One region of the Streptomyces sp. NPDC015346 genome, then DNA from elsewhere that is predicted to be linked to it. Evidence: riboswitches for the same ligand, from Rfam matches in the RefSeq annotation. Region 1 holds a riboswitch; the other holds the start of a gene.
The links. A riboswitch is a leader RNA that binds a small molecule or an ion and turns the genes downstream of it on or off. The one in region 1 is predicted to bind glycine.
Positions count from the first base shown of each region.

Region 2: another riboswitch for glycine. It lies ahead of gcvP (aminomethyl-transferring glycine dehydrogenase); the one in region 1 lies ahead of gcvT (glycine cleavage system aminomethyltransferase GcvT).

Region 1 covers NZ_JBIBTW010000005.1:293,737-309,380, reverse strand. Annotated here, with positions in the region: gene ACF06X_RS20440 (enoyl-CoA hydratase/isomerase family protein) at 25-792, shown strand; gene ACF06X_RS20435 (ATP-binding protein) at 892-1,407, shown strand; gene ACF06X_RS20430 (polysaccharide deacetylase family protein) at 1,804-2,577, shown strand; gene ACF06X_RS20425 (YncE family protein) at 2,577-3,764, shown strand; gene ACF06X_RS20420 (EF-hand domain-containing protein) at 3,865-4,092, shown strand; gene ACF06X_RS20415 (CopD family protein) at 4,178-5,086, shown strand; gene ACF06X_RS20410 (hypothetical protein) at 5,850-6,122, opposite strand; gene ACF06X_RS20405 (NaeI family type II restriction endonuclease) at 6,323-7,834, shown strand; gene ACF06X_RS20400 (L-serine ammonia-lyase) at 8,061-9,431, opposite strand; gene glyA (serine hydroxymethyltransferase) at 9,584-10,843, opposite strand; gene gcvH (glycine cleavage system protein GcvH) at 10,872-11,249, opposite strand; gene gcvT (glycine cleavage system aminomethyltransferase GcvT) at 11,387-12,511, opposite strand; glycine riboswitch at 12,658-12,770, opposite strand; gene ACF06X_RS20380 (AAA family ATPase) at 12,909-13,580, shown strand; gene ACF06X_RS20375 (enhanced serine sensitivity protein SseB) at 13,746-14,477, shown strand; gene ACF06X_RS20370 (enhanced serine sensitivity protein SseB C-terminal domain-containing protein) at 14,518-15,300, shown strand; gene ACF06X_RS20365 (ABC transporter permease) at 15,632-15,644, shown strand, end outside.
Region 2 covers NZ_JBIBTW010000003.1:1,050-16,693, reverse strand. Annotated here, with positions in the region: gene ACF06X_RS10925 (glutamate-cysteine ligase family protein) at 1-960, opposite strand, end outside; gene ACF06X_RS10920 (hypothetical protein) at 1,439-2,038, shown strand; gene ACF06X_RS10915 (DUF5999 family protein) at 2,366-2,572, shown strand; gene gcvP (aminomethyl-transferring glycine dehydrogenase) at 2,704-5,589, opposite strand; glycine riboswitch at 5,771-5,869, opposite strand; gene ACF06X_RS10905 (PRC-barrel domain-containing protein) at 5,983-6,351, shown strand; gene ACF06X_RS10900 (DNA polymerase IV) at 6,416-7,768, opposite strand; gene ACF06X_RS10895 (MerR family transcriptional regulator) at 7,905-8,534, opposite strand; gene ACF06X_RS10890 (bifunctional nuclease family protein) at 8,724-9,197, opposite strand; gene ACF06X_RS10885 (MerR family transcriptional regulator) at 9,251-9,994, opposite strand; gene ACF06X_RS10880 (FHA domain-containing protein) at 10,025-10,966, opposite strand; gene ACF06X_RS10875 (DUF881 domain-containing protein) at 11,049-11,870, opposite strand; gene ACF06X_RS10870 (small basic family protein) at 11,876-12,208, opposite strand; gene ACF06X_RS10865 (DUF881 domain-containing protein) at 12,205-13,134, opposite strand; gene ACF06X_RS10860 (sugar phosphate nucleotidyltransferase) at 13,235-15,644, opposite strand, start outside.

The DNA.
Region 1 (15,644 bases):
TTAACGGCTACTAACCTGCCTCACATGACTGTGAACCTCGAAGTCGCCGAAGGCGTCGGCACCATCCGCCTCGACCGCCCCCCGATGAACGCCCTCGACATCGCCACCCAGGACCGGCTGCGCGAGCTCGCCGAGGAGGCGAGCGACCGCGACGACGTCCGGGCCGTCATCCTGTACGGCGGCGAGAAGGTGTTCGCCGCCGGCGCGGACATCAAGGAGATGCAGGTCATGGACCACGCGGCCATGGTCAAGCGGTCGCGGGCGCTCCAGGACTCCTTCACCGCGGTCGCCCGCATCCCCAAGCCGGTCGTCGCCGCGATCACCGGTTACGCGCTGGGCGGCGGCTGCGAGCTGGCGCTCTGCGCCGACTACCGGATCGCCGCCGACAACGCCAAGCTGGGCCAGCCCGAGATCCTCCTCGGCCTGATCCCGGGCGCGGGCGGCACCCAGCGCCTGTCCCGTCTCGTCGGCCCCTCCAAGGCCAAGGACCTCATCTTCACCGGCCGGATGGTCAAGGCTGACGAGGCCCTGACGCTCGGTCTGGTCGACCGCGTCGTCCCGGCCGCCGAGGTGTACGAGCAGGCGCACGCCTGGGCCGCCAAGCTCGCCCAGGGGCCGGCCCTCGCGCTGCGCGCGGCCAAGGAGTCGGTCGACCAGGGGCTCGAGGCGGACATCGACACCGGTCTCGCGATCGAGCGCACCTGGTTCGCGGGCCTGTTCGCGACCGAGGACCGGGAGCGCGGGATGCGCAGCTTCGTCGAAGAGGGCCCGGGCAAGGCGAAGTTCGTCTGATCGGATCGCGTCCGGCAGGTACGGGGCGAATCCCCTGGAATTGTCGATTCCGGGGGATCGATTCCCTCGGAACCGCCACGCGGTCGGTTTCGTGCGGCCATGATGGTGGGCATGGCGGGCCTGGAGGGTACGGAACAGCCGCGGCGGCACGGCGGTGCGACCGCGGCACGGTGGACACCGGCCGTCGAGGACGAACAAGCCCTGAAGGCGCTGGAGTTGTACGGCAATCCGGCCGAGGACGACGTCCGGCTGCCGTCGCGGCCGGAGTCCGCCGCCATCGCCCGCCGACTCACCCAGTGCGTGGTCCTGCGCCAGTGGTCGCTGTCCCCGCAGATCGCCGAGCACGCCGTGTTACTCGTCTCCGAGCTGGTCGGCAACGCCGTCCGGCACACCGGGGCCCGCGTCTTCGGGCTGCGCATGCTGCGCCGCCGCGGCTGGATCCGGATCGAGGTGCGCGACCCCTCGCGCGGCCTGCCCTGTCTGATGCCCGTTCATGAACTGGACGTCAGCGGCCGCGGTCTCTTCCTCGTCGACAAGCTCTCCGACCGCTGGGGAGTGGATCTGCAGCCGCGCGGCAAGACGACCTGGTTCGAGATGCGCGTCTCCGACCGCTGAAGGCCGGGCTCCTGACGCACGGCGACGCACAGAAGCCCCCGTCCGCCGTGGTGGGGGCGCGTGGGGGCTTCTGTGTGGAGCGCCGTGGACGGGGGGGTGTATCCACGGCGGCTTGGACGACCTGGCCCGGGTCAATGGGGGTCGTGTCTCCGACTATGGCAGACGGGCGTCGTACCACCAAAAGGCCTTAGCGGTGCACATCCGGACAGATGGAGACATTTCGCGGGTGAATCGTTGGTGACATAGCGCACTGACCTTGTAAACGATGAATAATTATGGCGTTCGCCGAGTGTTTCCACGCCCGCCTTCGTGCTCCGCAGGGCTGATCACGACCCGCCCGCGCCCCGAAGTGGCTCAATCGTGATGAATCCGGCATAAGGGGCCTTAAATGGTCGGGTGACCCTGACCGACCGCCGTGGCGCCCTACGAGCGGGTGCGGCCGTCGCCGTCGCCGGAGCCCTCACCACCGCCTGCGGCACGGACGCCCGCCCACGCCGCACCCCTCCCGCCGCCGCGCCCGCGCCCGCGACCGCGACCGCGACCGCGCCCGCCCCGCGCCGCTTCCCCGGCCACCCCGTCGAGATCGCGCACGGCCCCCGCGACCGCGCCCGGGTCGCCCTCACCTTCCACGGCCACGGCGACCCCGCCCTCGCCCGCGCCGTGCTCGGCGCCGCCGAGAAGGGCGGCGCCCGGGTCACCGTCCTCGCCGTCGGCGACTGGCTCGACCGGTACCCCGACCTCGCCCGCCGGATCCTCGACGGCGGACACGACCTCGGCAACCACACCCAGCGTCACCTCGACATCAACGCGATGACCGAGGACGAGGCGTACGCCGAGATCAGCGCCTGCGCCACCCGGCTGCGCCGCCTCACCGGCTCCGTCGGCACCTGGTTCCGGCCCTCCAGGACCCAGCACGCGGGGCCGGCCGTCCGGCGCGCGGCCCACCGGGCCGGCTACCCGCACGTCCTCTCGTACGACGTCGACTCCCTCGACTTCACCTCGCCCGGCGCCCCGGCCGTCGTCCGCAACGTCACCGGGCCGATCCGCGGCGGATCAGTGGTGAGCCTGCACTTCGGCTACGCGGACACGCTCGCCGCACTGCCGCCCCTCCTCGCCGAACTCGACCGCCGCGGCCTGCGCCCGGTGACGACCACGGAGCTGCTGACCTGATGCTGTCTCTCACCAAGCGATCGAAGAGCCTCCTCGCGGCCGCGCTGCTCCTCGCGCTCGCCGGCTGCGGCACCACGGACGACACGGCCTCGCCCCGCGCCGGTGCCAAGAAGGAGGCCACCGCGCCCGCCGCCGTACCGAAGAAGGCCGCACCGCCCGGGCTGCCCGGCATGCCGCCGGTCCTCGACCCCAAGGACGTGTACGCGGCCGACCGGCCGAACAAGCTTTCACCCGTGGTCAAGGACTTCCCGTCCCGGGTCTACGTCCCCAACACCAACTCCAACACCGTCTCCGTCATCGACCCGGCGACGTACCAGGTCATCGAGACCATCCCGGTCGGCATCCAGCCGCAGCACGTCGTCCCCTCCTGGGACATGAAGACGCTCTGGGTCAACAACAACCGCGGCCACACGCTCACACCGATCGACCCGGCCACCGGGGTCGCGGGCAAGCCGGTCGAGGTCCACGACCCGTACAACCTCTACTTCACGCCCAACGGCAGGTACGCCGTCGTGATGGCGTCCCTCGACCGCGAGCTGGTCTTCCGCGACCCGCACACCATGGAACGGAAGAAGACCGTCCCCGTCTCCTGCTACGGCGTCAACCACGCGGACTTCTCCGCCGACGGCCGGTACTTCATCGTGTCCTGCGAGTTCTCCGGCGAACTGCTCAAGGTCGACACGGAGAAGATGGAGGTCGTGGGCCAGCAGAGGCTGCCCTTCGAGGGCGCGATGCCGCAGGACGTGAAGATCTCGCCGGACGGCAAGACCTTCTACATCGCCGACATGATGGCCCACGGCATGTGGGTCCTGGACGGCGAGAAGTTCACCACCCCGTCGCTGATGCCGACCGGCAAGGGCTGCCACGGCCTCTACATCTCCCGCGACTCCAAGGAGATGTACGTCCCCAACCGCGGCGAGGGCTCCATCTCGGTCTTCGACTTCGCGAAGAACAAGCTGACCAAGAAGTGGTGGCTGCCGGACGGCGGCTCCCCGGACATGGGCGGCGTCTCGGCCGACGGCAAGGTGCTGTGGCTGTCCGGCCGCTACGACTCCGAGGTCTACGCGATCGACACCACGACCGGCGAGCAGATCGCCCGCATCCCGGTCGGCGGCGGCCCCCACGGCCTCGCGGTCTACCCGCAGCCCGGCCGCTACTCCCTGGGCCACACCGGCATCTTCCGCTGACCGCCGGCCGGCGGCAACGCGCTCGTACCCCCCTCATCGGCCGCGCCCGGGACCGATAATCTGACCCCCGTCATCGAAGCACCAAGAAGGGGCGGCAGCAGTGGCGGACATCGAGTCGGCACGCAAGGCATTCGAGCGGTTCGACGTGGACGGGGACGGGCTCATCACCGCCGCCGAGTACAAGAGCGTGATGGCCCAGCTGGGTGACTTCCACGTCACCGAGACGGTCGCCGAGGCGCTCATCAACCAGCGTGACGGCAACGGCGACGGCAAGCTCTCCTGGGACGAGTTCTGGGCGCACCTCGACAAGGGCTCCGCGCAGGCCTGACCGGCCGGGCGAGGGCGGGCGGCGCCGTCCCACGTGCGTACGTACGTGAGTTGCCGCCCGCCCCGCCCGAGGTGACGATCGACCGGTGACGCCTCCCGGTCCCGAAGGTGCCCCGATACGTCGGACGGCAGCCGTACTCGCCGCTCTCGCGGCCCTCACCGTCGCCCTCCTCGGCGCCGGTGTCGCCCAGACGGGCACGGGCGAACTCCGCGTTCCGGCGGCCGGCACCACCAGCGTGCTCCGCGTGCTCGTCCTGGTCGCGCTCGCGGTCCACCTCGGCGAACTCGCCGGCGGCCGCATGGCCCGCGCGGGCCCCCTCCCGCGCCGCTGGTCCCCGGCCGCTTCCCTGCTCGGCGCGGCGGCCTCCGCCGGGCTCCTGCTGCTCTTCGCGGCCGTCAGCGGCCTGGGCCTGGCCACCGTCTACGGCACACGCGAAGGCCGGCTCCTCCTGATCATGGCCAACGCCTTCGCCCTCGCGGCCCTCTGCGCCGCCTCCCGCCGCCCGGCGCTGGCCCTCGTGCCGCTCACCGGGGTCGTCTGCGCCGAGGCCCTGCGCGCCCACCCGGAGGCGTACACGCCCGCGATAGGCACCGCGCTGACCGTCGTCCACCTGACGGCGGCCTCGCTCTGGTTCGGCGGGCTGCTGTACGTCCTGCGGACCATGCGGCTGCGCGGTGGCGGTCGTGACGTCCTCGTCCGCTACGCCCGCACGGCCGCCTGGGTCTACGCCGCGCTGGTGATCACCGGCACCTGCTCGACCCTGCGCCGCCTCCCGCTGGACGTCGTCCTGGCCACGGCGTACGGCAGGGTCCTCCTCGCCAAGCTCGCCCTCTTCGGCGTGGTGAGCCTGCTCGCTCTCACGGCCCGGTACCGCATGCTGCACGGCGGCGACCCGCGGCCACCGGCCCGGATCGAGCTGGGGGCGCTGGCGGCGATCGTCGTGGTCTCGGCCCTCCTCACGGTGGTACCGGACCCCCACTGGCTCACCCCCTGACGCCCGGGGAAGCACCCGTCCGGCTCAGCACTCGATGATGTTCACCGCGAGACCGCCGCGCGCCGTCTCCTTGTGCTTCACGTTCACGTTGCCCGCCACGCTGATCAAGTCCTTGACCTGCGCGTTCATGGTCAGTTCGTTTGCCTAACCGGCCAGCAGGGACTTCTGAGGCACTTTGTGCCGGGGACCTTGCTCCAGCCACGCGTCCATGGCGGCCAGGCCCCGGAAGCGCGTCCATGAGCATCGGGGCACCGGCAGCCATCGTTGAGCGCGTGACTCGCGACCGGCCTCGTGGCTGGTGCTTGAGCCACGATCCTTCCGGGGCCGTGCGTCCGAAGTCAGGGTGCTTCCTACGGCCGTACACCTCTCAGCGGTGTACTTGACGCCCTTCCGCGACAATGCGATGTCCGCGGCCGAGCCCGTCTTCGACAGGAAACGGCCACAGATGCTCCACGTGCCCGGAATGGCGGGTCTTTCCTCCTCGCCAACATGCCCGGTCCATCGAGCAGCCTGGTGGCCGAGAGCACGAGGGAGTCTTGAATGTGCAACCAAGGCTGAGGACTACAGCTCGCGACCGCGGCCTGAACTGCCGGCACAGGGGCTGCGGCGGCCCCCGCTACCTCCACATCGTGGCCTGATCCGAGCGCCAGAAGATCGACAAGCCTGAGATGCCAAGTTGATCGGAACTGTCTCGATCGATTCGATCGATTACCTGAATCGATCGCGCTGACTGCCAACGGCCCCTGTGATGGCCGGGACTCGATCACGACCCCTCGGCATCCGAACTGCTGCCCGTCCTCTGGTCCCCGTCGCTCCGCGCCTCGGGCAGTTTCCTCGCCCCGGACTCCGGCTCGGAACCCCGGCCACCCGATCCCATGCGCCATGTCGAGTAGAGGCCGGCCAACGCGATGGTCACCGCGGCGAGGGATTCGGGTGCGACGCCGAGTGCCACGAGCGCCACACCTGTGGCCAGCACGGCGACGAGGGCTGCGAAGTCGGATGTGGAGCGGCTGGGGGACGGGGTGCGCTGGGGCATGGTGGCTCTCCTCAAGGGCGTGGACGACCAAACCACCGTGCCGCCTTGACGATCACCCAGGTACTCTTTTCTCTGTTCTATCCGAGAGAACATCGAATCTGATGAGAAAAGGGGGGCTGATGGCAAGGCGGTCACGTGACCAAGGGGGGCGTCCTCCTGGGGTGCCGCTCGGAGATTCCGAGGCGGAGAACCACTTGGTCGTGTTCTTGCGCGACCTTCGTGATGCCGCCGGCCTGTCGGTGGAGCAACTGCACCTCCTGCTGCCCGACATGGTGGGCAACGCCGCGAAGCCTGCCGTGTCGACCCTGCACCGGCGTTTGAGGGGCGTCGGCCTCAGGAACCATCGAGGTCTGGTGGATGCCGTCGTCAACGTGTGCGTGACGGACCCGGCCGAGGCGAGTAAGGCCGTCAACAGGGCCCGTTCGCTCCTGAGGGAGGCGTGGAGCCGGCCCGTCCCAGACGGATCCGGCAGTGGCGTGGGCGGGGACTGCACGGCCCATCTCGCGAAACTGGTGAAGGTGCAGGAGCAGTTGCTGGAGCTCACCGCAGCCCTTGGCCGCGTCAAGCAGGCGAAGGAGCAGGCCGAGGCCCGACTGGACGCGCGGGTGAACTCCCGCGACGAGGAACTCGCCGAGCTGAACCGCAGGCTGCTGGTGGTCACGGGCGAACGGGACGAGGCACGTCACTCGGCCCGGGAGGCGGCCCAGCGGATCGCATCCCTGGAGCGGCTGCTTGCCGCCCTCAGGCCGTCACCTGCCCGTGCCCGGCCGGCGGAGCCGAAGCAGGAGAGGGACAAGGAGCAGCCGCGGGGGGAGGAGGAATCGCTCTCCGGTGAGCGTGACGTGGCGGCGGTACGGGAGGAGCTCCAGAGGCTCGACCCGTACGGGCGTCGTATGGCGGCTGTGCTCGAACAGGCCACGGAGCGACTGCTCGACGGGGCGCACACAGGGCGCTACCGCTGGGAGGACCTCACCAAATCGGAGAAGACGATGACCGGGCAGCTCGTCGAGAACCTCATGAGGCACGACTTCCAGTTCGACAGCAGCCCCAGGCTCGACTTCCGGATCGCCGGCGTCGACGTGGATCTCAAGGTGACGACCGGGACGAACTGGATGATCCCGAGGGAAGCGCAGGGGAGCGTCTGTGTGCTGGTCCGCCTCGACCACCGCAGGGGATCGTGGAGCCTTGGCGTGGTGAGGGCGACGGAGCAGGTAGTGGCCGATGTCGGGAACAGGGATGGCAAGCGGACCCTGAGCGCTGCGGGGCGGGAGGCGATCGCGTGGATCCATCGAGATGTCCCCCTGCCCGTGAACATCCTGGACCGGCTTCCGGCCGACGAGGTGAGCGCCATCCTCGCCGAGGAGACCGGGCAGCGTCGCGTGAACGAACTGTTCCGCGTCGCTCAGCGCCAACCGGTGACGCGTACGGTCGTGGCCACGGTCGCGAGGCAGCAGGACGCGGCGAAGAGAGTGCGAGGTGCCCGCGGAACGCTGGCGGCCGAAGGAATCGTCATCCTGGGCCACCAAGCCGCCCACCCCGAGATCGCCAGGGCCCTGGGTCTGCCGGTGCCGGAGAAGGGGTCGTGGGTCAGCGCCCGCTTGGCGTCCGTCACGGAAGAGGAAGAGGGCTCGAGCCGGTGGGTTCTCCTCTCCGGTGAGCGGTGGAGACTGGCGACGCCAGACGACGAGCCGGGCCACCTTCCCGCGTACTGACGATGGGCTCGCTGCATGGGCGGCGTGCAGGCTGGGCCCATCCTCGCACCAGGCATGTGCGGGGTCGGCGAATACATCAGGAAGCGTGCCCTGCTCAGGGACATCCCAGGGACTTTTTCAGGGACTTTCACGTCTGTCCCAGGGAGCCAGGGACTTTCCGCCGCGTAAGGAGGGAAGGCCCTGACAGCGCTGAAAGATACAAACGTGCTGGTCAGGGCCTACAGTCTCAGCACTCGATGATGTTCACCGCGAGTCCGCCGCGCGCCGTCTCCTTGTACTTGACCGACATGTCGGCGCCGGTCTCCTTCATGGTCTTGATGACCTTGTCGAGGGAGACCAGGTGGTTGCCGTCGCCGCGCATCGCCATACGGGCGGCGGTGACGGCCTTGACCGCGGCCATGCCGTTGCGCTCGATGCACGGGATCTGGACGAGGCCGCCGACCGGGTCGCAGGTCAGGCCCAGGTTGTGCTCCATGCCGATCTCGGCCGCGTTCTCCACCTGCTCCGGGGAGCCGCCCAGGACCTCGGCGAGCGCGCCGGCGGCCATCGAGCAGGCCGAGCCGACCTCGCCCTGGCAGCCGACCTCGGCGCCGGAGATGGAGGCGTTCTCCTTGAAGAGCATGCCGACCGCGCCGGCCGCGAGGAGGAAGCGGACCACGCCGTCCTCGTCGGCGCCGGGCACGAAGTTCATGTAGTAGTGCAGGACCGCCGGGATGATGCCGGCCGCGCCGTTCGTCGGGGCGGTGACCACGCGGCCGCCCGCCGCGTTCTCCTCGTTCACGGCCATCGCGTAGAGGGTGATCCACTCCATCGCGAGCGCCGCCGGGTCGCCCTCGGAGCGCAGCTTGCGGGCCGTGTTCGCGGCACGGCGGCGGACCTTCAGGCCGCCCGGCAGGATGCCCTCGCGGGACATGCCGCGCGAGACGCAGGCCTGCATGACGCGCCAGATCTCCAGGAGGCCCTCGCGGATCTCCTCCTCCGTGCGCCAGGCCTTCTCGTTCTCCAGCATCATCGCGGAGATCGACAGGCCGGTCTCCTTCGCCAGGCGCAGCAGCTCGTCGCCGGTGCGGAAGGGGTACTTCAGGGCCGTGTCGTCCGGGACGATCGGGTTCTCGCCCTGGACGGCGTCCTCGTCGACGACGAAGCCGCCGCCGACCGAGTAGTACGTCTTCTCCAGGACCGGGGCGCCCTCCGCGTCGTACGCGAAGATCGTCATGCCGTTGGCGTGGTACGGCAGCGCCTTGCGGCGGTGCAGGATCAGGTCCTCGTCGAAGTCGAAGCCGATCTCGTGCGCCCCGAGGAGGTTCAGCCGGCCGCGCGCCTTGATCCGCTCGACCTGCTCGTCGGCGGTCTCGACGTCGACCGTGCGCGGGGAGTTCCCCTCCAGGCCGAGCAGGACGGCCTTCGGCGTGCCGTGGCCGTGGCCGGTGGCGCCGAGGGAGCCGAACAGCTCCGCCCGTATCGAGGCGGTGTGGGCCAGCAGGCCCTCGTTCTTCAGCCGGCGGGCGAACATCCGGGCCGCTCGCATGGGGCCCACCGTGTGGGAGCTCGACGGACCGATACCGATCGAGAACAGGTCGAAGACCGAGATGGCCACGGGAGACTCCTTGTGGGGGTGGTAGACGCCGTTGTCTGCCGGGGTGGAGCAGAAAAGCGCTGGAACACGGGGTGGGGCACCGCGCTCACCGTCCAGTGTGCGCGGTGCCCCCGGGGTCCGTCCGAACGAACCTGGAACAAAATCGTACGAAATTACTTCAGGCCGGGGTACAGCGGGTGCTTGTCGGCCAGAGCGGTCACGCGGGCCTTCAGGGCCTCCGCGTCGAAACCGGGCTTCAGGGTCTCCGCGATGATGTCGGCGACCTCGGTGAAGTCCTCGGTGCCGAAACCGCGGGTGGCCAGGGCGGGGGTGCCGATCCGCAGACCCGAGGTGACCATCGGCGGGCGCGGGTCGTTCGGGATGGCGTTGCGGTTGACCGTGATGCCGACCTCGTGGAGGCGGTCCTCGGCCTGCCGGCCGTCGAGCTCGCTGTTGCGCAGGTCGACGAGGACCAGGTGCACGTCCGTGCCGCCGGACAGGACCGAGACACCGTGCTGGGTGACGTCGTTGCGGACCAGGCGCTCGGCGAGGATCTTCGCGCCGTCGACCGTACGGCGCTGGCGCTCCTTGAACTCCTCCGAGGCGGCGACCTTGAAGGAGACGGCCTTGGCCGCGATCACGTGCTCCAGCGGGCCGCCCTGGAAGCCGGGGAAGACGGAGGAGTTCAGCTTCTTCGCGAACTCCTTCTTCGCCAGGATGATGCCGCCGCGCGGGCCGCCGAGCGTCTTGTGCGTGGTGGACGTCACCACGTCGGCGTATTCGACCGGGTTGGGGTGCAGACCGGCCGCGACCAGGCCGGCGAAGTGCGCCATGTCGACCCACAGGTAGGCGTCGACCTCGTCGGCGATACGGCGGAACTCGGCGAAGTCCAGCTGACGGGGGTAGGCGGACCAGCCCGCGATGATCACCTTGGGGCGGTTCTCCTTGGCCAGGCGCTCGACCTCGGCCATGTCGACCAGACCGGCCTCGTCGACGTGGTAGGCGACCACGTTGAACTGCTTGCCGGAGAAGTTCAGGCGCATGCCGTGGGTGAGGTGGCCGCCGTGCGCCAGGTCCAGGCCCAGGATCGTGTCGCCGGGCTGGGCCATCGCGAACAGCGCGGCCTGGTTCGCGGAGGCGCCGGAGTGCGGCTGGACGTTGGCGTACTCGGCGCCGAACAGGTCCTTGACCCGGTCGATCGCGATCTGCTCGGCGACGTCGACGTGCTCGCAGCCGCCGTAGTAGCGGCGGCCGGGGTAGCCCTCGGCGTACTTGTTGGTGAGAACGGAGCCCTGGGCCTCCATGACCGCGACCGGAGCGAAGTTCTCCGAGGCGATCATCTCGAGGGTGGACTGCTGGCGGCGGAGCTCGGCGTCGACGGCGGCGGCGACGTCGGGGTCCAGCTCGTGGAGAGGGGTGTTCAGAAGCGACATGAATCGATCCCTGGGGTCTCGGTCTCGGTTAGCCGGCGGTGAAAGCGGCGTACTCGTCGGCGGAGAGCAGATCGTCCGGCTCGTCCGTGATGCGCACCTTGAACAGCCAGCCGCCCTCGAACGGAGCGGTGTTCACCAGGGAGGGGTCGTCGACGACGTCCTGGTTGGCGTCGACGACCTCGCCGGTGACCGGGGCGTACAGGTCGCTGACCGACTTGGTCGACTCCAGCTCGCCACAGGACTCGCCCGCGGTGATGGTGTCCCCGACGGCGGGGAGCTGGGCGTAGACCACGTCACCGAGCGCGTTGGCCGCGAACTCCGTGATACCGACCGTCGCGACGCCGTCTTCGGCGGTCGACAGCCACTCGTGCTCCTTGGTGTAGCGCAGCTGCTGGGGGTTGCTCATGACCTGATTCTCCTGGATCGGGGGAGTGCTGATGAACGTGGGTCTTGCGAGGTGAGACACACCGTGAGACGCGGGGTGCGCGACCGTGTGCGGGACGGGGTGGGTGGCCGGGTGCTGGACCGGGTGGGGCGGAAACGTCACTTCTGGCGCTTGTAGAACGGCAGCGCCACGACCTCGTACGGCTCGTGCGTGCCGCGGATGTCCACACCTACACCCTGCGTGCCGGGCTCGGCGTGCGCCGCGTCCACGTACGCCATGGCGATCGGCTTGCCGAGGGTGGGGGAGGGGGCGCCGGAGGTGACCTCGCCGACGACCTCGCCGTTCGCCACGACCGGGAAGCCGGCGCGCGGCACCCGGCGGCCCTCGGCGATCAGGCCGACGAGCTTGCGCGGCGGGTTGGTGGCGGCGCGCTCGGCGGCGGCCTCCAGGGCCTTGCGCCCGACGAAGTCGCCGCCGTTGGTCGTCTTCTCGAACTTGACGACCCGGCCCAGGCCCGCGTCGAAGGGGGTGAGGGAGGTGGTCAGCTCGTGCCCGTACAGCGGCATGCCCGCCTCCAGGCGGAGCGTGTCGCGGCAGGACAGGCCGCAGGGGATCAGGCCGACCGGGGCGCCGGCCTCGGTCAGCGCCTTCCAGACGCCCTCGGCGTGCTCGGGCTTCAGGAAGAGCTCGAAGCCGTCCTCGCCGGTGTAGCCGGTACGGGCGATCAGCGCGGGCACCCCGGCGACCGTGCCGGGCAGGCCCGCGTAGTACTTCAGCCCGTCCAGGTCGGCGTCGGTCAGCGACTTCAGGATGCCGGGGGACTCGGGGCCCTGGACGGCGATCAGGGCGTACGCGTCACGGTCGTCACGGACCTCCGCGTCGAAGCCGGCCGCGCGCTCGGTGAGCGTGTCGAGGACGGTCTGCGCGTTGGAGGCGTTGGCGACGACCATGTACTCGCGCTCGCCGAGCCGGTACACGATCAGGTCGTCGAGGATGCCCCCGTCCTCCTGGCAGATCATCGTGTAGCGGGCGCGGCCGATGCCCACCGTGGAGATGTTGCCCACCAGGGCGTAGTCGAGCAGCTCGACGGCCTGGGGGCCGGTGACCGTGATCTCGCCCATGTGGGAGAGGTCGAAGAGGCCGGCCTTGGTGCGGACGGCGTTGTGCTCGTCGCGCTCGCTGCCGTAGCGCAGCGGCATGTCCCAGCCCGCGAAGTCGGTCATGGTCGCGCCCAGGGAGCGATGCAGGGCATCGAGGGCAGTCAGGCGGGGGGCAGTGCTCATGGGTGTGGCTCCCAGGTCCCAGGCAAGAAATCATGACGGAGAAGGACGTCCTCCCCATCTGTCATGGAACCTGAGAGGTTCACCGAGGGCATCCTCGGCTTGCACCTTGGGTGGGGCGCGACGACGCGCCCGCTTTTCAGATCTGCCTCATCCGCGCGGTACGGGGCCTGAGAGATTCAAGGGAGGGTCTTGCTCCTTCGGCGCCCGGACTGCTACAGCACTGCTACAGCCCTGTCCGGGACTCTCCCGCGCGGATTCGAGCGGCCAGTATGTGGTTGTGTGCGCTTGGCGCGCACATCATTGCACGCGGGGTCTGATCGGCAAATCGCTTGTGCCTCATTACCGTTTCTTTACACTTCTTGGGAAGGGTCCTCAGGACCCGACAGGGGGAGAGGCGATGACGTTCCACCACACCGGCGCATACGCGACGGGTACGGGCATACCGGCCCAGCGCGCCCGGGCGAGAACCCGCAGGCGCCACGCCGTCACGCCCCTCCTCCGTGACCTGCGCGAGCGGGGCGGCCGCGGCCCCCGCGCGCTCGCCTTCGCCGCCGGCGACCTGGTGGTCGTCTCGGGGCTGCCCGGCAGCGGCAAGTCGACGCTGATGCGGCGCGCGGCCGACGGCCGGGGCATCGATTCGCAGGACGCCCGCGAGCGCTGGGAGGCGCGGATGCCCCGCTTTCTGCCGTACGCCGTCTACCGCCCGCTCGTCCGGATCGCCCACTACGCCGGGCTGCGCCGCGCCCTGCGCGCGGGCCGCAGCGTGGTCGTCCACGACTGCGGCACCCAGTCGTGGGTGCGGAACTGGCTGGCGCGCGAGGCGCGCCGCCGGGGCCGCGCCCTGCACCTGATCCTGCTCGACGTCACCCCCGACACCGCCCGCGCGGGGCAGCGGGAGCGGGGCCGGGGAGTCTCCGGCTATGCCTTCGCCCGGCACCGCCGGGCGGTCGGCCGGCTGCTGCACTCCGTCGAGACCGGCCGCCTGCCCCGCGGCTGCGCCTCGGCGACCCTCCTCGACCGCGACGCGGCCGGCGCCCTGCGGACGATCGGTTTCCGCGACGCGGACTGACACCCGTACCGACGCCGTCCAGACGGTGGGCCCCGTCGCCCGGCGAGGCGGACCGGCGCGCTCCGTACGCTTGTGGACGCGGCGGTGTCAGGGCGGCGTTAGGGTTCTGCCCGGAAGGCGCCGTGAGCAGGGCGCGGGAGAAGGGGAACGAGGACCGTGGACGTCATGTGGCCGGGCAATGAGCTCGAAGAGGTGCTGGCCGCCTCGCTCGGCAACCCCGCCGCGGGGGGCCGGCTCGTCGAGGTCCTCGGACGGAGCCCCGTCTGGGTGCCCCTGCCCAACGGCGGCGGGCCCGACAGCACCGACCTCGACCTGCCCACCCTGGAGATCGACGGCCTCCCCTACGTCCCCGTCTTCAGCTCCGAGCAGCAGTTCCTCGCCTGTGTCGGCAGCCACATGTCCTTCACCGTCGCGCCCGCCCGCGACTTCGCCCGCGGTCTGCCCCCGCAGCTCGGCATCGCCGTGAACCCGGGCGGCACCGTCGGCGCCCCGCTGCCCCCGCCCGCCGTCGCCGAGCTCTGCCGGGTCGGCCGCACCCCGCTGGACGGCCCCGCGAGCGGCGGCCGGGTCCGCCTCTTCGAACCGGACTGGCAGGACGACCCCGTCGACTTCCTCTCCGCCGCCGCCGCCGAGTTCGAGGCCACCGGCGTCGTCGTCACCGCCCGCCGTGCCCTGGCCAGCGTCGAGGGCACCGAGCCGGCCCTCTTCGTCGGCGTCCAGCTCGCCGGCTGGGAGGGCGTCGACCGCAACGCGCCGCTGGACGCCCTCGGGCGCGCGCTCGGCCGGGTCGAGGTGGCCTGGCCGGTCAATCTCATCCTCCTGGACGTTGCGCAGGACCCGGTCGGCGACTGGATGCTGGAGAAGGTGCGCCCCTTCTACCAGCGGGCCTCCGCGTAACTAAGCTGATTCGGTGGACGGAAGAGGGGCGGGACCCAGGGTGAGCGCGTCAGGCACCGCTGCGGCCGGACAGGTCGAGCACACGCTGCGCCAAGTGGCACCCGGACGCTACGACGCGTACGAGCGGCTGCTGCACGCCCTGGCCGACGGCGATCTCTGGATGCTGCTGTGGCAGGGCGCGCCGGGCTCGCCGGACGCGCAGTACGGAAACATGGAGGTCGACGGCCTCGGGTACGCCCCCTGCGTCACCTCCGCCCAGGAGCTCGCCGCCTCCGGCTGGAACCGCGCCCACGAGGTGGTCTCCGGCCGGGACATCGCCCGCGCCCTCTACCCCGACCGCTGGGGCATCTGGCTCAACCCGCACGACCCCGGCGGCGGCGTCGGCATCCCCTGGGCCGACCTCCGCCGGATCGCGACCGGTCTCGACCGGATGCCCGCCGGACCCCTGCGGCTCTCCGAACCCGCCCTGGAGATCCCGCAGTTCTACGCCCTGCTGACGCAGAACGCGCACCGCACCCCGGCCGTACGGGCGCTGCGCCGTGCCTGGGTGCAGCCCGCGCTCGGCTCCCCGTACCTCGCCATCGGTCTCGACCTCTACGACACCTCCGCGGCCTCGGTCGAGGCGGTGCGGGGCATGATGCGCCAGTCGATCTCCGCGGTCCCCGACGGGCTGCCCGTCTCGACGGTCGCCATGTCCGACGCGTACGACCCGGTGGCGATGTGGCTGCGGGCCAACGCGCGGCCGTTCTACGACCGGGACGCGCACGCCGCCCCCGCCGCCCCCCGCCAGGGCTCCGGCTACGGGTACGGCTACCCCAATTGACCGTCTCACCGGGACCGTTGGCTTTTTGTCCGACTTGATGGATTAGTGGCCGAGATGGTCCGCTGAGGCGAGCGCCCCGTCCGGATAACGGAAGCCCACGAACCGCATCACGGTTGAGCAAACATTCCTCGTCAGGTCTGGCGGGTGATCGTAAACCCGTTGAAGACTCCCCGCTAACGAAGGACGTCGGTCCTTTGTGCGAGCCGCATCACATGCGGCGTTCTGGGTAATTTCCGCACCATCGGAACCGCTTGCACCACTGATGCGAGAACGGCCGTTGCGGTGACGGGGTACGGGCCGGCTACCGCCGGCCGGGAGGGGTCTAGGCACTGTGACCGCACCGA
Region 2 (15,644 bases), on a different contig from region 1:
CGGGCGGTTCCAGCGGTAGACCGTGCCGTTGTGCAGGACGAGTTCCTGCAGCCGCGGCACCCCGCCCCGGTCGAGGACGAGGAGCGGGTCCTCCTCGTCGCAGATCGGCAGCAGCGGCGGGAAGTACCGCAGGTTCTCCTCGAACAGGTCGTACGCGGAGTCCACCCACCGCTCCCCGAACCAGGTCCGGGGCCGTACCCCCTGCGCCTGGAGCTCGGGCGGCCTGGTGTCCGTGGCCTGCTGGAAGAGCGGCGGCCGCGACTCCCGCCACAGCTCGTGACCGAAGAGGAACGGCGAGTTGGCGCCGACGGCTATCTGGACCGCCGCCACGGCCTGCGCGGCGTTCCACACCGCGGCGAAGCGGCCGGGCGTGACCTGGAGGTGCAGCTGCACGGAGGTGCACGCCGCCTCGGGCACGATCGACGTCGACGTGCACGTCAGCCGCTCCACGCCCTGGATGTCGAGTTGGAAGTCCTCGCCCCGGGCGGCGACGATCTGGTCGTTGAGAAGGGTGTAGCGGTCGACGGCGGAGAGATTCTCGAAGACGAGATCCCGCTGTGCGAGTGTGGGAAGAATTCCGATCATGACCACCCCCGCGTCGACTTCGCGGGCCTTGCGGTCGGCATATCCCAGACCGGTCCTGAGCTCCTCCGCGAGCCGGTCGAAAACCCGGCCGCCGAGGCGGTGCGGAGCGATGTTCACTTCGAGATTGAACATTCCGAGTTCCGTCTGGAAATCCGTACTCGCGATCCGCTCGAGGACCTCCCCATTCACCATCCGGGGCATGCCGTCGGCCCCGGCGAGATTGAGTTCGATCTCCAGCCCCATGAGATTCCGCGGCCGGTCGAACCTCTTGTCCGCCAAGAGCCTCGCGAGCCCCGCGAGACACTGCTGGAGCTTCCTCCGGTATCGCTGGCGATCGGACAGGCCGAACCCCTCTGCCACGACCTTCTCGCCCATCGAAGCGTCCCTCCCCGATCGTCGACGGCGGCGACGGCCGCGCGCGTACGGACCATGATGCCCAGCGGATTGATCCATAACGCCTGCGGTGCGACCCCGACGGGCGATAGGCTGGTGGAAGCACCCGCTCGGCACATCCCAGCGGCACCTGGCAAAGGACATATTCCAGAGCCATAATTGCCGGAAGGGTGGGATCGCTATTCGGCCGTCCGCATCCGCGACGACGCCGCAGGCAGACGAGGCGCACCCGCCCGGAAGCCACCGAATCACCCCGTAAATAAGGCCGGATGAGGCCTTGCCCGCAATATCTGCGACAGCTAGCGGAAACAATGCGTGAACACGTCTCGTATAAACTCCGCGAACGAGGCAGAGTGTTGGCGCCCGGCCATGGCCTCTCGGCCCCTCCGGCCCGGCAGCTGACAGCGCCGTCGTACCTGCCCACGCGTCACCGTGTCTCCTGAGTGAGAGGCGACCCATCATGCTCCGACCCACCCCGGCCCCTGCGCCGGCCCTGCGCAGTGTTCTCGCGGCCCTCGGTTCCCCCACCGCCGTCCGCGAGGCGCGAACTCCCGCCCTCAGGGCAGCCCAGGGGCCGCTGAGCCCCGAGCTGCCCCTGCCCGTCCACGTCCTCGACGTACGGGACCAGGTCGTGCCGCCGGGGCAGGCACCGCGCACGCGGCTCGCCGGCTGGCGCTTCCTCATCCGGAGCACCGACCGGACCGTCGCCGCCGCCGACACGATGCTCACCCCCGACGGCTGGTCCTTCTCGCACTTCTTCGAGGGTCCCTACATCACCGCCACGGAGCGAGCCCTGCTCCAGGCGGAGGCGCTGCCCACCCTCTACCAGCCGCGCCTGCTCTCCGTACCGGAGCTGTACATGCTTACGCTCTGGCTCCACGGCGACACGGAGGCGGACGGCGCCTCGGCCAGCCTGGACCCGGCCGACCTGCTCGTCCCGCTCGCCCCCGCGCCGCCGGGCATCGCCGCCCACCGCCCGCACCGCGTCGCGGACCTCCTGCCCGTCCTGACCCTGCGCGTCACGTCCCCGCCCCTGCTGGGCTCCCCGGCACCGGCCTGATCCGTCCCACCCGGGCGCGCGCACGCCTCCCGCCCCGCGGCCGACCGGGCCGCGGGGCGCGCTTCCGTCCGAACGCGCGCGTCGAACACCCCGACCCGTACGGACTAGCCCACTGGGGCTACCCCGAACCACCCGAAGAGACCGCCCAGTTGAGTTGAACCGCCCGCGCGGGTGATACGTCTTCATGCAGTAGGAAGAGCTGCCGCGAAATACCTGCGGATCGACGTCCGTGGGGGAACACTGGACCAACCGAACCGACAACGGGGGGCGGCCATGAGCACGAGCCGCAGGACGACACTCACCACGACGCAGCGAAAGAACCCACCCATGTGCCAGCACCAGCCAGCCTGTCCCACCGCCGACTCCGCCGACCGGGAGGCGGCCCGCCTGATGGCACACCACCCCGAGCAGGGCTGGAGCCTGCTGTGCAACGGGGTCCTGCTCTTCGAGGACACCGGTGAACTGCTGCCGGACGGGCAGATCATCGCTCCGCACCGCCCGCTGACGGCGGGACGCGTCACGACCGCCGCCTGAGGCGGCCGGCGGCGTCGGAGCGCACACGCACCGACCACGTACGAGGCATACGACAAAGGGCCGGCCCGGAGGAGACCTCCGAACCGGCCCTGACTCATGCGCGGTTCACGCTTCAGCCGTCGTATCAGCCATCAGTTGTCATACTCGTCCAGCGGCGGGCAGGAGCAGACCAGGTTGCGGTCACCGAAGGCTCCGTCGATCCGGCGGACCGGCGGCCAGTACTTGTCGGCCGCCGACACACCGGCCGGGAAGACGGCCTCGTCACGGGTGTACGCGTGGTTCCACTCCCCGCCCAGCGCGGCCGCGGTGTGCGGCGCGTTGCGGAGCGGGTTGTCCTCGGCGGGCCACTCACCCGACGCGACCTTCTCGATCTCGGCGCGGATCGCGATCATCGTGTCGCAGAAGCGGTCCAGCTCGGACAGGTCCTCGGACTCGGTCGGCTCGATCATCAGCGTGCCGGCCACCGGGAACGACATCGTCGGCGCGTGGAAGCCGTAGTCGATCAGACGCTTGGCGATGTCGTCGACGCTGACGCCGGTCGCCTTGGACAGCGGGCGCAGGTCGACGATGCACTCGTGGGCGACCAGACCGGCCGGGCCGGTGTAGAGCACCGGGTAGTGCGGCTCCAGGCGCTTGGCGATGTAGTTCGCGGCGAGCACGGCGACCTGCGTCGCGCGCTTGAGGCCCTCGCCACCCATGAGACGCACGTACGACCACGAGATCGGCAGGATGCCGGCGGAGCCCCACGGCGCCGCCGAGATCGGGCCGACGCCGGTCTCCGGGCCCGCGGTGGGCTGGAGCGGGTGGTTCGGCAGGTACGGGGCGAGGTGGGCGCGGACGCCGACCGGCCCGACACCGGGACCGCCGCCGCCGTGCGGGATGCAGAAGGTCTTGTGCAGGTTCAGGTGGGACACGTCGCCGCCGAACTTGCCCGGCTTGGCGAGACCCACCAGCGCGTTGAGGTTGGCGCCGTCGACGTACACCTGGCCGCCGGCCTCGTGGACCTCGGCGCAGATATCGGCGACGTGCTCCTCGAACACACCGTGCGTGGACGGGTAGGTGATCATCAGCACGGACAGCTCGTCGCGGTACTGCTCGATCTTGGCGCGCAGGTCCGCGACGTCGACCTCGCCGTCGTCGGCGGTCTTGACGACGACGACCTTCATGCCGGCCATCACGGCGCTCGCGGCGTTGGTGCCGTGCGCGGAGGACGGGATGAGGCAGACCGTGCGCTGCAGGTCGCCGTTGGCGCGGTGGTACGCGCGGACGGCGAGCAGACCGGCCAGCTCACCCTGCGAACCGGCGTTGGGCTGGATCGACACCTTGTCGTAGCCGGTGACCTCGGCGAGGCGCTCCTCGAGCTCCGTGATGAGCGTCAGGTAGCCCTGCGCCTGGTCGGCCGGGGCGAAGGGGTGCATCTGGCCGAACTCGGGCCAGGTCACCGGCTCCATCTCGGTCGTCGCGTTCAGCTTCATCGTGCAGGAGCCGAGCGGGATCATGCCGCGGTCCAGCGCGTAGTCGCGGTCGGCGAGCTTGCGCAGGTAGCGCAGCATCGACGTCTCGGAGCGGTGTGCGTGGAAGACCGGGTGGGTCAGGTACGCGTCGGAGCGCAGCAGCGCGGCGGGCAGCGCGTCCTCGGTGGCGGCGTCCAGGGCCTCGATGTCGGCGTCTACCCCGAAGGCGCTCCAGACGGCGCCGAGCTGGGCACGCCCAGTGGTCTCGTCGCAGGAGACCGACACGTGGTCGGCGTCGACGAGGTACAGGTTCACCCCGGCCTCACGGGCGGCGGCGACGACCTCGGCGGCCTTGCCCGGCACCCGGACGGTGAGGGTGTCGAAGTACGAACCGTGCACGACCTCGACACCGCCGGCGGTGAGTCCCGCGGCGAGGACGGTGGCGTAGCGGTGGACGCGCTCGGCGATCTGCTTCAGACCGTCGGGGCCGTGGTAGACGGCGTACATGCCGGCCATGACCGCGAGCAGCACCTGAGCGGTACAGATGTTGCTGGTGGCCTTCTCCCGGCGGATGTGCTGCTCGCGGGTCTGCAGCGCCAGGCGGTAGGCCCGGTTCCCGTCGGCGTCGACCGAGACGCCGACCAGGCGGCCGGGCAGCGAGCGGGCGTGCTTGCCCTGGACGGCCATGTAGCCGGCGTGCGGTCCGCCGAAGCCCATCGGAACGCCGAACCGCTGGGTGGTGCCGACGGCGATGTCGGCGCCGAGCTCACCGGGCGAGGTGAGCAGGGTCAGCGCGAGCAGGTCGGCGGCGACGGTGACGATCGCGCCGAGCTCGTGGGCGGCGTCGATGACCGGCTTGATGTCCCGGACGGCGCCGGAGGCACCCGGGTACTGGAGCAGCACGCCGAAGACGCCGCGCTCGGCGACCTCGGCCGGAATGCCGTCGCTCAGGTCCGCGACGACGACCTCGACACCAGTCGGCTCGGCGCGGGTCTCGATCACGGCGATGGTCTGGGGCAGGGCGTCGGCGTCGACGAGGTAGACACCGTTCTTGACCTTGCCGACCCGGCGGGAGAGCGCCATGGCCTCGGCGGCCGCGGTGCCCTCGTCGAGGAGCGAGGCGCCGGAGGTGGGCAGACCGGTGAGGTCGGCGACCATGGTCTGGAAGTTGAGCAGCGCCTCCAGACGGCCCTGCGAGATCTCCGGCTGGTAGGGCGTGTACGCCGTGTACCAGGCGGGGTTCTCCATCACGTTGCGGAGGATGACCGGCGGCGTGAAGGTGCCGTAGTAGCCGAGGCCGATCATGGGGGCGAGGACCTGGTTGCGGTCGGCGAGCGTGCGCAGCTCGGCGAGGACCTCGGCCTCGGTGCGGGCGCCGGGCAGACCCAGCGCCTCGGCGTTCTTGATCACGTCCGGCACGGCGGCGGCCGTGAGCTCGTCGAGGGAGCCGTAGCCGACCTGCGCGAGCATCTTGGCCCGTGCTTCGGCGTCGGGCCCGATGTGCCGCTGCTCGAACGGGATGCCCTGTTCGAGTTCGGAGAGCGGAGTGCGGTTGGCGGTCATGTACGGAGGCCTCCTGGTCGTCACGACCTGCGAGGGGCACCACGGCGTGGGTGCCCGGACGGCCTCCCCCTCTGTCATCTCAACCTGAGAGCTTCACCGGCGCACACCGAAGGGCACGCCGGCTTTCACCGTCGGTGAGAGCGGATGCCGTCACAGCGCCCGCCCTGCTTTCCAGAGTGACCTCGTCCGTGCGGTACGGGGGCCTGAGAGATTCCGGGGAGGATTTGCTCCTTCGGCGCCTCCGAAAGGTTTCTTCGGAGGACTCTCCCGCACGGGGTCGACAGCCACAACCAGCCTACCAGCGCGGTTCCCGCTGCCATCGCTCAAGTGGCCGACATCCCAGATGTGCACTTTCGTAGTCTTGAACACGAGTTGCGACCTGTTGGAGGGACCGTGCAGACCGACGTCGATCCGCGCAGCCTGATCGGCCGCAAGGCATATGACCGCGATGGAAACAAGATCGGCACCGTGGACGAGGTGTACCTGGACGACGCGACCGGCGTACCGGAATGGGCCGCGGTCCGCACGGGCCTGTTCAGCCGGGACGCCTTCGTCCCCCTGGAGCCGAGCGAACTGATCGACGACGCCCTCCACGTCCCGTACGAACGCTCCCTGATCAAGGACGCCCCGGACTTCGGCGTGGGCCGCCACCTCTCCCCGGAGCAGGAACTCCAGCTCTATCGCCACTACGACATCGCCCTCCCGCCGCCCCCTCCGCCGGACCACGACTTCGGCCGCCTGGCGGGCCAGGAGGAGTCCTAGGTCGTGTCCGGCCGTCGACGGCTGCGCACGGGCACGGCCGACGTCGGAGCTGGGCGCACGCCCGCTAGGCGACCGCCGCCGCACCGTCCGCACGCCCCACCAACGGCAGCGGCTCCGCCGCCTCCAGCTCCGGGTCGTCCACGAGAAACGTCCGCACCCGGCCCGGCGCCGACCCCGGCTCCTCGAAACGCACGGTGACCCGCCCCACCCCGCTCCCCTGCACCCACCCGGCGCCGTACACGACATGCCGTACGTCGTGTCCCGGCGCCCACCGCCGCTCGACGGGCGCCTCCGGCTCGGGTGCCTCCGGCTCGGGTGCCTCCACCTCCACGCCCCCGGACGGCTCCGCCGCCTGCGCGAAGAGGTCCTCCTGCGTGTAGTCCGCGAGGCCGCTCACCCCCACCCCCAGCAGCCTCACTCCGCCCGTCGTGTCCACCGCCTCCAGCAGCCGCGCCGCGGCCTCCCGGACCACCACGGGATCGTCCGTCGGCCCCCGGAGCGTCTCCGAGCGGGTGAGCGTCGAGAAGTCGAACCGCCGCACCTTCAGCACGATCGTCCGCCCCGAGTGCCCGGACCCCCGCAGCCTCCGCACACACCGTTCGGCCAGGCGCTCGACCTCCGTGCGGATCCGCACCCGGTCGTGCAGATCCACGTCGAAGGTGTCCTCCACCGAGACCGACTTCGCGTCCCTCTCGGCCACCACGGGTCTGTCGTCGTACCCCTGGGCCATCCGGTACAGCGAGGCCCCGTGCGACCGCCCAAGCAGCCGTACGAGCTCGTCCTCGCCCGCCTCCGCGAGGTCCGACACCGTGGTCATCCCGGCTCGTCGCAGATGCTCCCCCGTCGCCGGCCCGACCCCCGGCAGGATGCGCACCGACTTCGGCCCGAGCAGCTCACGCTCCGTCCCGGGCTCTATGAGCACGAGCCCGTCCGGCTTGGCCTCCTCCGAGGCGATCTTCGCGATCATCTTGGACCCCGCGAGCCCCACCGACCCGCTAAGCCCCGTCGTGGCCAGGATGTCCCTGCGCAGCCGCTCGCCGGTCGCCCGCGCGCTCGCGCTGTCGTCGGCCGCTCCCCCGGCCTCCAGGTCCACGAACGCCTCGTCCAGGCTCAGCGGCTCCACCAGCGGCGAAAGACGCCCCAGCAGCTCCATGACCTGCTCGCTGATCGCCCGGTAGAACGCGAAGCGCGGCACGAGGTAGGCGGCGTTCGGCGCGAGGCGCCGCGCCTGCCCCATCGGCATCGCGGAGTGCACCCCGAAGCGCCGCGCCTCGTACGAGGCGGTGGCGACGACCCCGCGCGGCCCGAGCCCCCCGACGACCACCGGCTTCCCGCGCAGACTCGGCTTCGCCGCCTGCTCGGCGGCGGCGAAGAAGGCATCCATGTCGAGATGCAGGATCGTCGGCGCGGCTCTCACAGTTCCGATGCTGCCCTACGCCACTGACAATCGACCAGCACACCCGTACGGCCGCGCCCGCACCCCTCGACGCCACCACCCCGCACCCCTCGACGCCACCACCCCGCGCGTCTCGGCGCCACGAACCCCGCGCCTCTCAGACCGCCCGGTCCCGCCGCCGTCGCGCCAGCTCGTCCCCCGGGTTGTGCCCGATCAGCGTCTCTCCGGTGTCGACGCGCTCGCCGTGCAGCTGGGAGAGCGCCGCCTCGACGTCCCGCCAGACCACACCAACGGCGATGCCGAAGACACCCTGCCCGCCCTGGAGCAGGTCGACGACCTCGTCCGGCGAGGAGCACTCGTAGACCGTCGCCCCGTCGCTCATCAGCGTCATCCGCTCCAGATCACGGAAGCCGCGGGCACGCAGGTGCTGCACCGCCGCCCGGATGTTCTGCAACGCGACCCCGGTGTCGAGGAACCGCTTGACGATCTTGAGGACGACGACGTCATGAAAGCTGTAGAGCCGCTGCGTCCCCGATCCGTACGCCGGCCGAACGCTCGGCTCCACGAGTCCCGTACGCGCCCAGTAGTCCAATTGGCGGTAGGTGATCCCCGCCGCCGCGCACGCCGTCGGACCGCGATATCCGACCGTCTCCGCACCGGCTTCCGCGCCCTCGCCCGCACCCGCGTCCGTCCCGAGGTCGCCCACACTGCCGTGAAGCGGATACGGACCGCTCTCCCCGGGCGCGCGCCCGAGGGAGCCCCCTGCCGTACCGTCGCCGCTGCTCATCACGCCGACCCTCCGTCCTTGACCTGCCCACACGAAGGTAGGCAGTCACTAGGGGTGCGTCAACGATCGCCACACTCGGCACGCCGAGTGATAATCACCCTGAGAGTGGTTTCCCGTGTCTCTCGTCGGGGAAAGGCTACTCGAATGTGCTGACGCACCCTCGGAGAGCGGGTCACCGGCGGCTGGAAATCACTGGCTGCTGGAACCGAAGTCCTCCGGAGAGATCTGGTCGAGGAATTCGCGGAACTTCTCCACCTCGTCCTCCTGCTCATCCGGAATGGCGATACCGGCGTCGTCCAGGACACCGTCACTGCCGAAGATCGGCGTCCCGGTGCGCAGGGCCAGCGCTATCGCGTCGGACGGCCTGGCGCTCACCTCGACACCACTGGCGAAGACCAGCTCCGCGTAGAAGACACCGTCACGGAGATCCGTGATGCGGACCTCGGTGAGCTCCTGACCCACGGCTTCAAGGACGTCCTTGAAGAGGTCGTGCGTCAGCGGCCTGGCAGGGGCCATGCCCTGCTGGGCGAAGGCGATCGCGGTCGCCTCACCTGGTCCGATCCAGATGGGGAGGTACCGATCGCCTCCCACTTCACGCAGGAGCACGATCGGTTGGTTGGAGGGCATTTCCACCCGGACACCCACAACGTCGAGCTCGTTCACACAGCAACCCTAGGACGTGCTCGGCCGGTTTGGGTAGTCGGGGCCCCTCCAGCTCACTGCACCCGGAGTCCCAGCGCGGTCTGGACCAGTGCCGCGTGGAGCCGTACGGAGAGCCCGGCGAGCTCCTTGGCTGTGGCCTCCGCATGGGCTCTGGTCTGCGGATTACGGTGCCGGCGCAGCGGCGCGACCATCTGTTCGACCAGTCCCGCCTCCCGGTCGGCGGCCGCTTTGACCGCCCGCAGATGCCGCGGTTCCAGACCGAATCTCCCCAGATCCGCGACCAGACGGGCGACGGTGATCGCCTCGGGGTCGTACCCGCCCTCGGCCCCCGGGGCCAGGAGCCCGTACGACTCCCACTCCGCGAGCTCCTCCTCGGTCACCTCCGCGGCGGCGAGCAGCTCCGCCCGGCCCACCCGCGCGGCGGTGGCACGGTCACTCTCGGGATCCCAGGCACCGTCGAGCAGATCCCGCTGCGAACCCGGGGCCGGCAGCTTGACCTGCTCACCCCTGGCCATGGCGTCGAGATGCTCACGGATGACCTTCAGCGGAAGATAGTGGTCCCGCTGCATCCGCAGGATCTGAGCGAGCCGCTCCACGTCCTGCGGGCTGAACTTCCGGTACCCGGAGGCCGTACGCCGGGGCTCGACGAGCCCCTCGGCCTCCAGGAAACGGATCTTGGAGATGGTCACTTCGGGAAACTCGTCGCGCAGCTGACTCAGCACCGTACCGATGCTGACCAGCCGGTCGCCCGCGGTGGCGGTGCCGTGTCCGGCACCGCCCGTCGGTGATCGCAGCATGGACCTTCCCTGAAGGCTTCTCCGGGGCGTTTACACGCCCCGCTGGCTCGAGTAGAAGACCAGGCGGTACTTGCCGATCTGCACCTCGTCGCCGTTGGACAGGACGACCGAGTCGATCGGCTCGCGGTTGACGTACGTGCCGTTGAGGCTGCCGACATCGGCGACGGTGAAGCTGCCGTCCTGCGCCCGGCGGAACTCCACATGACGGCGGGAGACGGTGAAGTCGTCCAGGAAGATGTCGCTCTGCGGGTGACGGCCGGCCGTGGTCAGCTCACCGTCCAGCAGGAAACGGCTGCCCGAATTCGGACCGCGTCGCACCACGAGCAGTGCCGAACCGGCCGGCAGGGCCTCGACCGCCGCCAGCGCCTCGGGAGAGAGGGACGGAAGCGAGGTCTGGCCGGTGACCTCCGCGTCGTAGGCCTCGAGACCCGAGATGGAGATCGTCGACGTCGTCTCGGACGCGCGCTCCACAGGCGCCCCGCCCCGCAGCGGCGTGCCGCAGTGGGAGCAGAAACGGCTGTCCGCGGTGTTGCGGTGACCGCACCTCGTACACACCGGCATGGACGCATCCTCCTGCCGCGGCTGGCCCGCGGAGGTTTGGGTCGCATACGGGTCGGGAGTGAACCCTCCACCCGCACTTGAGGTTGATGGTTCTCCGAAACCTATGCGGCCGGCACCGGCAGGGTCAACAGACGACGCGCCCTGTCCGCCCGGAATGTCACCGCCCCGGTCACCGACCTCGTCGCGGAAGAGCGGGCGCTCGCCGGCCTGCTCCTCGCTCTGGGCATGGCGCGGCGCGCGGTGCTTGGCGTTGCCGCCGTCCTCGCGTGCGCTCTTGCCGAACAACTTCGCAAAAAAACTCACGGGCGATTCCCCTTGACCGAAACAGACCCGCCCGTGGGGCAGGACGAACCCTGAATGAACACACCTGCCGACCCGGACATCCTCACAACGTCCGTATCCTCCGGACAGTTTCCACCACGCACCACGCTTGTGGTGCGGCGACCCCCCGCAACGTCTTGCCCTTGTCGCGCGACCGCCATGCGCCCCCGCGTCACTGCGAGGACGACTGAGCGTAGTCAGGCCGCTTCGCAGGTCGCAAGGCGTCCACAACGATCTTCTGGGAACGGGCCACGGAGGCCGTGGCCTGCTCCTTCTCCAGGGTCTGGACGACTCCGCCGGGGATGTTGAGCGCGGGCTCGAGATCCTCGGGCTTGCCGATGACCTTGAAGACGTACGGAGCGGTCACCTTCGTTCCATCGATCTCTATCGAACCGTCGCCGCCGGAGAAATAACTGTCCGCGACCACGCGTACCTCGTTGACCTGGATCGCCTCGGCACCGGCCGCCCGGAGCTCCTGGATGGCGTCGAGCAGCATGTCGGACTCGACCGCGCCCGCGCCGTCCGAGATCGTCAGGGTGATCCCGGGCCCCTCGGCCGCGACCGTTCCGGCCAGGATGCCGAGCTGCCGCTCCTTCTCCTGGGTCTGCTTGCGCGCCTCTTCGGCCTGGTCCGAGCTGGTCTCCAGCTCCGAGCGCTGGGTCCCGAGCCGGGTCTTCTCGTCCTCCAGGCGCTGCGTGCGGTCGTCGAGCTCGTCGAGGATCCGCACCAGGTCCTCCTGCCGGGCGCCGCGCAGCGCGCTGTTGTCGCTGGTGGAGCGCACCTGGATGGCGAGACCGAGACCGAGGACGAACAGCAGGACGGCGACGATGAGTTGGGCCCTGCTCACCCGCGGCGGCCAGAGCCCCGCGGCCAGCCGCTGCCGTCCGGTCAGCTCCTGCTTCTCACCGACGGCCGGCTCGCCGCTCACCGGCGGCTCGTTCGCGGGCATCTCGTTCGCGGGCATCTCGTTCCGAGGCGTGTCGTCGTCGCTCATCGGCCTCACGCCCGGAAGACGTGCCGCCGGATGGCGGCCGCGTTGGAGAAGATCCGGATGCCGAGCACGACGACGACGCCGGTCGACAACTGCGCGCCCACACCCAGCTTGTCGCCGAGGAAGACGATCAGCGCCGCCACCACCACGTTCGACAGGAAGGAGACCACGAAGACCTTGTCGACGAAGATCCCGTCGAGCATGGCCCGCAGCCCGCCGAAGACCGCGTCGAGGGCGGCGACCACGGCGATCGGAAGATAGGGCTCGACCACCGCCGGAACCTCGGGCCGGACGAACAGTCCGACCACCACTCCCACGATCAGGCCCAGTACGGCGATCAAGATGTGCCCTTCCCTGTGTCGGCCGTGGCCTGTCCGGTGGCCTTGGCCGCCCCGGCTCCCCTCGGCACTGCTGTACGTACGATCAGGCTCGGCGCGGCCGGCAGACGCACCTCGGCCTCGGCCGAGATGCTGGTGCGGATCCCGAAGTTCTCCTGCAGCGCGTGCAGGTACTGTCCGTCGGCGCTGTCCTGGAACGCGGTGCTCAGCCGCCGGCCGTCCCCCACGGCGAGCACCGTGTACGGCGGCACCAGCGGCTTGTTGTCGACCAGTATGGCGTCGCCGGCCGCCCGGATCGCGGAGAGCGAGGTCAGTCGCTGACCGTTGATCGCCACGGCCTCGGCGCCGGACTCCCACAGACCGTTGACGATCCGCTGCATGTCCCGGTCGCGCACCCGGCCGGTGTCGGAGAACCCGCTGCTCTCGCGCGGACCTCCGCCGCCCTGCTCGGTGTCCTTGGCGTCGTCGACGACGAGCTTCACACCCGGACCGCGCACGGGCGTCGCTCCCGAGAGGAGCGCCACGAGCTCGGTCTGGTCGCCGCCGTGCTGCTCCAGCACCTCGCGCTGCCGCTCCCCGACCTCGGCGCGGATCTTCTCGACGTCCTGCTCCAGCCTGACAGCCGCCGCCGTCTCCGCCTCGATCCGGTCGATGAGCTCCTGCCGCTCCTTGGCGACGACCGGCGCGGAGATCCGCGCCTCGGCCGCGCCCACGGTGACCACGGCAGCGGCGAGGACGAGGCCGGCGGCGAGCCCGAGCTTGGCGCGCAGCGTGCGCGGCAGCCCGCCGCCCTCCGCGGCCCGCCGGGCCGACGCCTCCGCGTAGCCGTCGTCGAGAGCGTGGTCCATCACGTTGTTCAGCAGCGACATGGACGCGTCCGGACGCGCGGGCGGTGTTCCGGTGCTCCGAACGGGGTGCTGCTGCGACATGTCGCACATCGTCGCACGTCGGCGGGGCTACCGCCGAATGGCCCCACCGATGAGCCGGGAGGCGTCCCGAGGACGTCTCCCGGCTCATCGGCTCCGAGCTTCAGTGACCTGCGCTGTCCACCACACTCGACCACTCGTCGAGCAGGGCCTGGGCCGAGGTGTCGTCCGGGCCCTCCGCCCACAGATGGGTGACGGCCTCGGCCGGGTCGGGCAGCACCATCACCCAGCGCCCGTCCGCCTCCACCACCCGTACCCCGTCGGTGGTGTCCACGGACCGGTCACCGGCCGCCTCCACCACCCTGCGCATCACCAGGCCCTTGACCGCCCACGGCGTCGCCACATCCCGCTTGAGCACATGGGCCCGCGGGATACGGGCGTCGATCTGGCTCAGCGTGAGCTGCGTCCGCGCGACGAGACCGATCAGCCGTACGAAGGCGGCCGCACCGTCGAAGACGCTGCTGAACTCGGGGATGATGAAGCCACCGCGACCGTCACCGCCGAAGATGGTGGACTCCTCGCGGCCGACCCGGGTGAGGTCGTCCGGCGAGGTCGTCGTCCACTCCACCTGAGTGCCGTGATAGGCGGCGACCTGCTCGGCGATCCTCGTGGTGGTCACGGGCAGCGCCACCCGCCCCGAGCGCCGTTCGGCGGCCACCAGGTCCAGCATGACGAGCAGCGAGCGGTCGTCCTCGATGATCCGGCCCCGCTCGTCGACGAGCGAGAGCCGCTCGCCCACCGGGTCGAACCGCACACCGAACGCCGCCCGCGCCGAGGCCACGATCTCCCCGAGCCGTACGAGCCCTGCCCGCCGCGTCTCGATCGACTCCGTGGGCCGCGACTCGTCGAGCCCCGGGTTGATCGTCAGCGCATCGACCTGCAGCCGGCCGAGCAGGCTGGGAAGGACGAGCCCGGCACTGCCGTTGGAGGCGTCGACGACCACCTTGAGGCCCGCCTCCGCGATCCCGGAGGTGTCGACGTTCCGCAGCAGCGAGCCCGTGTACGAGTCGAAGACGCTCGCCGGAAAGGACAGGTCCCCGATCTCGCCCGGGAACGCCCGCCGGTACTCCTGCCGCGCGAAGACCCGGTCCAGCTTCCGCTGGCCCGCCTGCGACAGATCCGCTCCCCGCTCGTCGAAGAACATGATGTCGACGGAGTCCGGCACACCGGGCGACGTCCGCAGCATGATCCCGCCCGCGCTGCCTCTGGCCGTCTGCTGCCGTGCCACCGGCAGCGGTACGTTCTCCAGGTCGCGTACGTCGATGGCGCTGGCCTGCAGCGCCGAGATCACCGCACGTTTCAGCGCGCGGGCACCCCTGGAGTGGTCACGCGCGGTGGTGACCGTGGACCCCTTCTTCAGCGTGGTCGCGTACGCCCCCGCGAGCCGCACGGCCAGCTCGGGCGTGATCTCCACGTTGAGGATGCCGGAGACCCCGCGCGCCCCGAAGAGGTGGGCCTGACCGCGGGACTCCCAGATGACGGAGGTGTTGACGAAGGCGCCGGCCTCGATCGTCTTGAAGGGATAGACGCGTACGTTCCCCTGCACGATCGATTCTTCACCGACCAGGCATTCGTCCCCGATGACAGCGCCGTCCTCGATGCGGGCGGCCCGCATGACATCGGTGTTCTTGCCGACGACGCAGCCGCGCAGATTGCTCTGGGGGCCGATGTAGACGTTGTCGTGGATGACCGCCTTGTGCAGGAAGGCGCCGGTCTTGACGACGACGTTCGAGCCGATCACGCTGTGCTCTCGGATTTCGGCGCCGGCCTCGACCTTCGCGTAGTCACCGATGTACAGCGGCCCTCGGAGAACGGCGTCGGGATGGACCTCGGCCCCTTCGGCGACCCAGACGCCCGGGGAGATCTCGAAACCGTCGAGTTCGACCTGCACCTTGCCTTCGAGCACGTCGGCCTGCGCCTTGACGTAGCTCTCGTGGGTGCCGACGTCCTCCCAGTAGCCCTCGGCGACATAGCCGTAGATCGGCTTGCCTTCCTTCATGAGCTGCGGAAAGACGTCACCGGACCAGTCGACCGGAACGTCGGCCTCGACATAGTCGAAGACCTCGGGCTCCATGACGTAGATGCCGGTATTCACCGTGTCGGAGAAGACCTGCCCCCAGGTCGGCTTCTCCAGGAAGCGCTCGACCTTTCCTTCCGCGTCCACGATCGTGATACCGAATTCCAGCGGATTGGGCACACGGGTCAGGCAGACGGTGACGAGGGCGCCTTTCTCCTTGTGGAAGGCGATCAGGTCGGTGAGGTCGAAGTCGGTGAGCGCATCGCCGGAGATGACGAGGAAGGCATCGTCCTTCAGTGCCTCCTCGGCGTTCTTGACGCTCCCCGCGGTACCGAGCGGTTTCTCCTCGTTGGCGTACGTGAGCTCCATACCGAGCTCCTCGCCGTCACCGAAGTAGTTCTTGACGAGCGAGGCGAGAAACTGCACGGTGACGACGGTCTCGTTGAGACCGTGCCTCTTGAGCAGTCGCAAGACATGCTCCATGATCGGCCGGTTT